2 regions of the Microbacterium sp. BLY genome follow, and region 1 is predicted to be linked to the other one. Evidence: predicted binding sites of a transcription regulator. Region 1 holds the regulator's gene; the other holds the start of a gene.
The links. The regulator LexA, encoded in region 1, represses DNA repair genes until DNA is damaged. The targets are predictions, from matches to a motif close to TCGAACANNTGTTCGA.

Region 1 (4,493 bases):
GTCGAGGCGTTCTGGGCCGGACGCATCGACGAGGAGGAGCTGGAGCGGACCGCTGCAGACCTGCGTCGGGCGACGCGCGAGCGTCTCGCCGCCCTCGGTCTCGGCCGCACGGACTCGGCCATCCCGGAGTCCTTCTCGTACTACGACCAGGTCCTGGACGCCGCCGTCACGGTCGGGGCCATCCCGGCGCGCTTCGACGACCTCCGCGAGGCCGACGGGACGATCGGACTCTCCGCGTTGTTCACCATCGCCCGGGGCGAGGGCGACAGGGCGCCGCTCGAGATGACGAAGTGGTTCGACTCGAACTACCACTACCTCGTGCCCGAGATCGGACCGGAGACGGTGTTCTCCCTCTCCGGCGACCGGCTGGTGCGGGAGGTCGCGGAGGCGGTCGCGGACGGGTTCGTCACCCGCCCGGTGATCGTCGGACCGGTCACGCTCCTGGCCCTGGCGAAGGCCTCGGACGCCGCGCCGGAGGGTTTCGATCCGCTGTCGCGCCTCGATGACCTCCTCCCGGTGTACGCCGACCTGCTCGCCCGGCTGCGTGCCGCCGGGGCCGAGTGGGTGCAGCTCGACGAACCCGCGCTCGTGAGCGAGTCGCTGCCGGCCTCGACCACGCAGCTGGCGTCCGCCGCAGAGCACGCACTCGCGGCCCTGGGCGGCGCCGCCGATCGGCCCGCGCTCCTCATCGCGGCGCCGTACGCGAGCCTCGGCGACACCTTCGCCACCGTGGCCGCCGCTCCCGTCGAGGCGATCGCCGTGGACCTCGTGCGTGGCGTCGTCCCGGACGCCGTGCCCGGGCTGGAGGGCAAGACCCTCGTCGGCGGTGTGGTCGACGGGCACAACATCTGGCGGGGCGACCTCGCTGCGGCGTTCGCCTCCCTGGAGGCGCTCCGCGCTCTGGGCGCGCCGGTGTCGGCCGCGACGTCCACCTCGCTGCTGCACGTGCCGCACGACGTCGAGGACGAGACCGCCCTGGACCCGCGCCTCGTGTCGTGGCTCGCGTTCGCGGATCAGAAGGTGCAGCAGGTCGTCGTCCTCGCCCGCGGTCTGGCCGAGGGGCGCGCGGCGATCGCCGCCGAGCTCGATGCCGCGACCGCCGCGCTGCAGGACCGCCTGTCGGCACCCGGCGTCCGCGACGGCGCCGTCCGGTCCCGCTCCCTCACCGACGCCGACTTCGCCCGCGCACCGTACCCGGAGCGGGAGGAGGCGCAGCAGGCGCTCGGCCTTCCCGCGCTGCCGCTGACGACGATCGGCTCGTTCCCGCAGACCGGTGACATCCGGCGGGCCAGGGCCCAGTTCCTGCGCGGCGAGGTGCCCCAGGACGACTACGAGGAGTTCCTGCGCCGCGAGGTCGCCGCGGTCGTGTCGCTGCAGGAGGACCTTGGGCTCGACGTGCTCGTGCACGGCGAGCCGGAGCGGAACGACATGGTGCAGTACTTCGCGGAGCATCTCGACGGGTTCGCGGTCACCGAGCACGGCTGGGTGCAGTCGTACGGCTCCCGGGCCACCCGTCCCTCCATCCTGTGGGGAGACGTCTCCCGGCCGGCGCCCATCACGGTGGCCTGGTCGGCGTACGCCCAGTCGCTCACCGCGAAGCACATGAAGGGCATGCTCACGGGCCCGGTCACGATCCTCGCGTGGTCGTTCGTCCGCGACGACCAGCCTCTCGGCGAGACCGCCAACCAGGTGGCGCTCGCGCTGCGTGAGGAGATCGCCGACCTCGAGGCGGCGGGCATCCAGGTCATCCAGGTCGACGAGCCGGCGCTGCGCGAGCTGCTGCCGCTCAAGCAGGCCGATCAGCCCGCGTACCTCGACTGGTCGGTCGCCTCGTTCCGCCTGGCCACGGGCGGCGCGGCCGCGGCGACGCAGGTGCACACGCACCTCTGTTACTCGGAGTTCGGCGTCGTCATCGACGCGATCCGGGCGCTGGATGCGGACGTCACCTCGATCGAGGCCGCGCGCAGCCGCATGGAGGTCGTCGCGGACATCGCCGAGGTCGGCTTCGATCACGGCATCGGCCCGGGCGTGTACGACATCCACTCGCCGCGCGTGCCGACGGTCGAGGAGGTCGAGTCGCTGCTGCGCCGCGCGGTCGACGAGATCCCGCTCCGTCAGCTCTGGGTGAACCCCGACTGCGGTCTGAAGACCCGCGGTTACGCGGAGACCACGGCCTCGCTCCGGAACATCGTCGAGGCGACCCACCGGGTCCGCGCGGACGTCGCCGTCACGGCCTGACGTCCCCTGTACGACGAAGGCCCTCCCGGTGATCCGGGAGGGCCTTCGTCGTACGTGTCAGACCGCTCGGAGGACGGCGACGACCTTGCCGAGCACCACGGCCTCGTCGCCCAGGATCGGTTCGAACGCGGAGTTCCGGGGGAGCAGCCAGGTGTGTCCGTCGCGGCGGCGGAGCACCTTCACCGTGGCCTCGCCGTCGAGCATGGCGGCGACGATCTCGCCGTTCTCCGCGGTGTTCTGCGACCGGACCACGACCCAGTCCCCGTCGCAGATGGCGGCGTCGATCATCGATTCGCCGGAGACCTTGAGCATGAAGAGATCGCCCTTGCCCACGAGCTGCCGGGGAAGGGGGAAGATCTCCTCGACCTGCTGATCGGCGGTGATCGGCACACCGGCGGCGATGCGGCCGACGAGGGGGACCAGGGCGGCGTCGCCGACGGGGGTCGCGACGTCGGCGGGATTCTCGGCTCCGGTGCCGGGGAGGTCGATGAGGACCTCCATCGCCCGGGTCTTGCCGGGATCGCGGCGGAGGTAGCCGCTGAGCTCGAGCTGCCCGAGCTGGTGCGTGACGCTGGACAGCGACTTCAGCCCGACGGCGTCGCCGATCTCGCGCATGCTCGGCGGGTAGCCGTTCTGCGCGATCGAGGTCTGGATGACCTCCAGGATCGCCATCTGCTTCGGGCTGAGGCTCTTGCGACGGCGGGTGCGCGGCGCCTCGGATTCGAGGGCTGAGGTGTCGCTCATGGTGCTCCTTCAGTGCGTGATCCGACGTGCCGCTTCGAATGTCGGTGGCCCGTGGTGGGGTGTCCTTATCGAAACCGTATCCGAGAAGAGCGCCGATCTGGAAGATCTGTTCGAGCGTGTCGGTCGATTCCCCGATCCGGCTTTCGAAGACAGCTTGACAGATGTTCGAAATCGAAGATATCTTCGGAACGTAGCTTCGCATCCACGCCTCCCGGCCGAGACGCGGATGCGAAAGCTACGCCAACCTCCCCGGGCCGACGGCACCGGGACAGCTAAGGAGCAGACATGAGCAGCATCAGCCTCAGCACCGCGACCGCCCTTCCGGCATCGGCCCGTCCGGCCACCCGGCTGCGGATCACGGCGCGAGGCCGCCGCACCCTGCTCGCTCTCGCCTCGATCCCGCTCGCCGCCGGTATCGCGTTCGCGGCCATCAGCGGTGGCAGCGCCATCGCGTCGGGCGCCGATGCGCCGGCCGCTGCCGTCGAGACGGTGACGGTCATGCCCGGCGACACCCTGTGGTCCATCGCGAGTGCGATCGCCCCCGAGGCCGATCCGCGCGATGTCATCGGTGAGATCAGCCGGATGAACCTGCTCCGTGGCGGCGAGCTGCAGGTCGGCCAGGAGCTCGCGCTCCCGGCTCGCTACACCGACTGACGTCGGGAGGCCCTCGGTGCCCGCGGTTCTTCCGTCGTCACGATGACCTCGATGCCGCGTGCGGCTCTTAACATGGGAAGGGTGACCTTCTCCCTCAATGATCTCCCGCTCCGCGACGATCTGCGCGGACTCACGCCGTACGGGGCCCCGCAGGCGCCCCTTCCGGTCGCGCTGAACGTCAACGAGAACACGCATCCGGTTCCGGACGCGGTCGCCAGCGACATCCTGGACGACATCGCGGTGGCGATCCGGGACGTGAACCGCTACCCGGACCGCGAGTTCACGACGCTGCGGGAGGCTTTCGCCGGCTATCTCGGCCACGGTCTGACGGCGGAGCAGATCTGGGCCGGCAACGGCTCCAACGAGGTGCTGCAGCACATCTTCCAGGCCTTCGGCGGCCCGGGCCGCACGGCGTTCGGGTTCAGCCCGACCTATTCGATGTACCCGCTCATCGCCAAGGGCACGGGAGCGTCCTGGATCGCCGGGACGCGGCAGCCCGACTACACCGTCACGCCCGAGGACGCGGCCCAGCAGGTGCGCGACGCCGACCCCGACATCGTGATCCTCTGCTCGCCCAACAACCCGACAGGGACCCCGCTCGGGCTGGACGTGGTGGAAGCGGTCTACGACGCCGCCCGCGGCGTCGTGATCGTCGACGAGGCCTATCAGGAGTTCGCACCGCGGGACGCGTCGTCCGCGCTCACGCTGCTGGAGGGGCGTCCCCGTCTCGCCGTCTCGCGCACCATGAGCAAGGCGTTCGCCTTCGCCGGGGCGCGCGTCGGCTATCTGGCGGCCGACCCGGCGTTCATCGACGCGCTGCGTCTCGTGCGGCTCCCGTACCACCTGAGCGCCCTGAC
Region 2 (4,493 bases), on a different contig from region 1:
TGGGCATCGGGCGCAAGCTGCCCGCCAAGATCTTCCAGCGCGACATCCCGCGGGCGGTGCTCGGTGAGGACCCGATCCTGGAGATGCTGACGCCGCACAAGATGTTCCGTACGGCGTTCCTGCGTGAGCACGGCATCCGCTTCCCCGACGGCAAGGTCCGGCTCGAGGACCACCTCTTCGTGATGCAGGCGTACTTCGCCGCCGATACGATCTCGGTGCTCGCGAGCGAGCCCTGCTACGCCTGGGTGAAGGAGCCGGGGAGCGCGAGCTCGGCCCGCATCGAGCCGGAGTCGTACTTCCCTCATCTGGAGACCGTGCTCGACGTGGTCGAGGCGAACACCGAGCCGGGCAAGGTGCGGGACCGGCTGCTGCGGCACTGGTTCCGCGGCAAGATCCTCAACCGGATCGCCGGCCGCCGGATGGTGAAGTACCCGGCGGAGTACCGCGACCGCCTGCTGGATGTGGTGGTGCCGCTCGTGCAGCGGCGCTTCGGCCCGGGGGTCGACGCCGGGCTGTCGTTCCCGCAGCGGATCCGGGCGGCGCTGCTGCGCGCAGACCGCCGGGACGACCTCATCGCGTTCGCCGCGTTCGAGGCGGAGACCACCTGCACGGCCACCGTGACGGCGGCGCGCTGGTCGCGCGGCGGCCTGCAGCTGACCGTGCGCGTCCGTCTGATGCGGGACGGCGAGGAGGCGTTCGTGTTCGAGACCGTCGGGTCCGCCGACCGCCTCGTCTCCCTCCCCCTGTCGACGACCGCAGACCTTCCGTCGGGGCTGCTCAACGCCCGCAAGGAGCGCCGCGCCGACCGTGTGGACCTGGTCGCGCGGGATACGCCGGCGCCCGGACAGCCGACGGAGTCGACCGCGGGTTCGGAGCGCAAGGTGGGCGGCCGCCGCCCGAAGCGCCTCGACGCGGTGCCGATCGCCCTGGACCCGATGAAGGTGTTCCGCGAGGACGGCGAGCGCGAGGCCGATCTGTCGGTGGCCGTGCGTTTCGCCGGGTGGATGTTCACCGCCCCGCTGACCGCCGCGCCGGACGTGACGGCGCACCTCGGCAGGTCGCCGCTTCTCGCGGGTCGCCGGGTCGAGATCGTGCGGAACGAGGACGGCAGCCTGCGGCTGCGCCGCGAATGGCCGGGCGGTGCCTGGCGCGATGCCCTCGCGCACACCGCTCGACGCATCCGCGCCCGACTCCGCCGCTGACCCCACCACACGCCAGCCACACACACTGACGCAGGTGTGATCTTGCTCACGCAGCGACATCGAAGCGCGCCCGTCCGCCCAGCCGCGGAGTACGCCGCGGGTCGACCCACCGCGGCGGAACGAACCAGGGGCGTCCGGTCACACCGGCCCCCTCGATCACGATCTCCCACCCGTTGTCGTGGATGCGATGGTGGCAGGTCTCGCACAGCAGGATCCCGTTGGCGAGATCGGTCGGGCCTCGGTCGCGCTGCCACCAGCGGAGGTGGTGAGCCTTCGTCATTCCGGGCGGCAACCCGCACATGGCGCACCCGCCGTCCCGTTCGACGAGGGCCAGGCGCTGGGCCCGCGTGAAGAGGCGCTTCTGGCGCCCCCAGTCGAGCACCTCGCTCGCCCCGCCGAGGACGCACGGGATGACGCCGCCGCCGGCGGCCATCCGCCGAGCGGCACCGATGTCGATCACCTGGTCGAGCCCGTCGATGGTCGCCGACCCGGTTCCCGCCTGCAAGTCGCGCAGCGACACCCGGACGACCACCGTCGCTCCGGCGAGCGGCACCCGGTCGCTCTCGCACCCGAGAACGTGCGCACAGAAGAGGGACAGCGCATCGGCCTGGATCATCGTGACCGTACGCCGATCCGCGTCGGGCGCGTCGGCGTCGGGCGCGTCGAGGCGGGCGGCGAACACGGCGGACACGTGACCGCGGATCGCGGTGACGACCGGCGCCGCGGTCTCGGCATCGAGCTGCGCGTGCAGGTGCACCATGCCGTCCCGTTCGAAGATGCGCAGCCCGCGCCGGCCCCGCTGCTCCTCCGCCCGCGGCGCCACGCCGTCGGGGTCGAGCCACGCTTCGGCACGGAGGACGAGCTTGCGCACGGCGTCGAGCTCGAGACCTTCGGCGGCCGAGACCAGCACGCGCTCTGCCTCGGCGATGCGCTCCGCACCGGCGGCCACACGACAGCGGTCGAGAAGAGCGACGAGGAGGGCCGTCGTCGGGGCACCGAGTGCACCCGACGCGAGCGCTTCCCGGAGGAGCGGATACCGCGCGGGCAGCGGCGCGCCGAGCAGATCGCTGCGCGGCGCCGTCGCCTCTCCGACCTTCACGAGGCGCTGCGCCTCCCCCGTCGAGATGCCCGTCATCGCGGCGATGAGCTTCGCCGCCGTACGGTATCCGCGCTGCTTGGCGAGGCTGTCGGCCCCGAGCTCCGCGCGTGATTCCCGAGCGATGCCGGCGGCCACGTCGACGTGCATCGCGTCGAGCCGGCGCTGTAGACGCCCGATCGCGTCGACGACGTCGACGAGTTGCGCGCGGGAGAGCTCTGTCGCCTCGTCCGCGGCGCCCCACGCCTCGTCGAGGCGATCCATCGCCTCGCGCAACCCGGACATTTTCGACATGCTTCATTTTATCTCCGCGAGGCGCGAGTTTCGAAGAAATGTTCGAGTCAATACCGGCATTCAGCGCCCTCCGGCAGGACACCCCACACTCCGGTCCGGGACCATCCCCCGCCCGTTCACCTCACCGCATCCTCCTGTTCACGCTCCCCGCCTACCTTGAGTGCGGACGCGCGACCGCGCCCACGAAACCAGACAATCTTTGTGCCTTCACCACAAGAACCGGTAGTGTCGCATCGACACACCTCGAAGGCGAGAAAGGGACGAACATGGCCGACAGGCAGCAGAGGCGCTGGGCGCTCATCGGAATGACGGCCGCGGCGGCGATCGCGCTCAGCGGATGCACCGCGAGCGGCGACGGAGACGCGGGCGACGGTGGCAGCGACGGCGGCTCCGGAGACACCCTCATCGTCTACACGAACTCGAACAGCGACGGCCGCGGCGAGTGGATCACCGAGAAGGCGGCGGACGCGGGCATCGACATCGAGATCGTGGGCCTCGGCGGCGCCGACCTGACCAACCGCATCATCGCGGAGAAGAACAACCCCGTCGGCGACGTGGTCTTCGGCCTGAACAACATGTTCTTCGAGCAGCTCAAGACGGAAGAGGCCATCACGGCCTACGAGCCGAGCTGGAGCGGCGAGGTGCCCGCGGACGCCGGCGACCCGAAGGACGGCGCGTTCTGGCCGCTCGTCGAGCAGGCCATCGTCACGGTCTACGACTCGAACCGCATCACCGATGCGCCCTCCGACCCCGACGACCTCTACACCGATGAGGAGTTCGCGGGCCGCTACGAGGTCAACCCCGCGCTCGGCCAGGCAACCCCGCAGCTCGTGCTCGCCAGCATGCTCACCCGCCACCTCGACGAGGATGGTGACCTCGGCGTGAGCGACGAGGGCTGGGACCTGGTGAAGTCGTACTACGCCAACGGCTCGCCCGCCGTGGAGGGCACCGACCTCTACGCCCGCATCACCCGCGACGAGGTGGACTACGGCGTGCTGCCGTCGAGCGGCATCGCCGCCCGCGACGCGGAGTACGGCACCAGCACCGGCATGATCGTGCCCGAGTACGGCGTCCCCTATGTGACCGAGCAGATCGCGCAGATCAACGGCACGGACAACGAGAAGAAGGCACAGGAGTTCATCGACTGGTTCGGCAGCGCCGAGGTACAGGGTGAGTTCGCGGCGGAGTTCAACGCCATGCCGGTGAACGAGGGCGCGGTCGAGAAGGCCAACCCCGAGGTCGTCGAGCTCATGGGCACGCTCGACCGTCAGGACATCGACTTCGGTTTCGTGAGCGAGAACCTCGGCGCCTGGGTCGAGAAGGTCACGCTCGAGTACATCGGCTGACCCGCGCAGTCCCGCACCGGCAGAGAGAGAAGACGATGATCCGTTTCGACGACGTCGAGGTCGTGTTCGGCGACCACCGTGCGGTCTCGCACCTCGATCTGGAGATCCAGGAGGGTGAGTTCTTCACCCTCCTGGGTCCGTCCGGATGCGGCAAGACCACCGCCCTGCGCACGCTCGCGGGGTTCATCGAGCCCACCGGCGGGCGCATCCACATCGCCGGTCGCGACGTGACCAGGGTGCCGAGCGAGAAGCGCGGCGTGGGCATGGTGTTCCAGAACTACGCCCTGTTCCCGAGCATGAACGTGCGGGAGAACATCGCGTTTGGCCTGTCGGTGCAGAAGGTGTCGAAGGCCGAGCAGCGGCGGCGCGTGGACGAAGTCGCCGACCGCACCGGACTCGCCGCGTCGCAGCTGGAGAAGAACGTGGCGGAGCTGTCCGGCGGCCAGCAGCAGCGCGTCGCCATCGCCCGGGCACTCGCCCTGACCCCGAGCATCCTGCTGCTCGACGAGCCGCTGTCGAACCTCGACGCCAAGCTCCGCGTGCAGCTGCGCGAGC

Region 2: the regulator LexA is predicted to act here: its motif matches at 2,623-2,638, upstream of KAF39_RS05700 (HNH endonuclease signature motif containing protein).

The regions. Positions count from the first base shown of each region.
Region 1 is NZ_JAGKSR010000002.1:231,200-235,692, forward strand. Features, by position in the region: gene metE (5-methyltetrahydropteroyltriglutamate--homocysteine S-methyltransferase) at 1-2,238, shown strand, start outside; gene lexA (transcriptional repressor LexA) at 2,296-2,982, opposite strand; gene KAF39_RS15650 (LysM peptidoglycan-binding domain-containing protein) at 3,268-3,636, shown strand; gene KAF39_RS15655 (histidinol-phosphate transaminase) at 3,709-4,493, shown strand, end outside.
Region 2 is NZ_JAGKSR010000001.1:1,123,279-1,127,771, reverse strand. Features, by position in the region: gene KAF39_RS05705 (glycosyltransferase) at 1-1,202, shown strand, start outside; gene KAF39_RS05700 (HNH endonuclease signature motif containing protein) at 1,249-2,592, opposite strand; gene KAF39_RS05695 (extracellular solute-binding protein) at 2,859-3,938, shown strand; gene KAF39_RS05690 (ABC transporter ATP-binding protein) at 3,974-4,493, shown strand, end outside.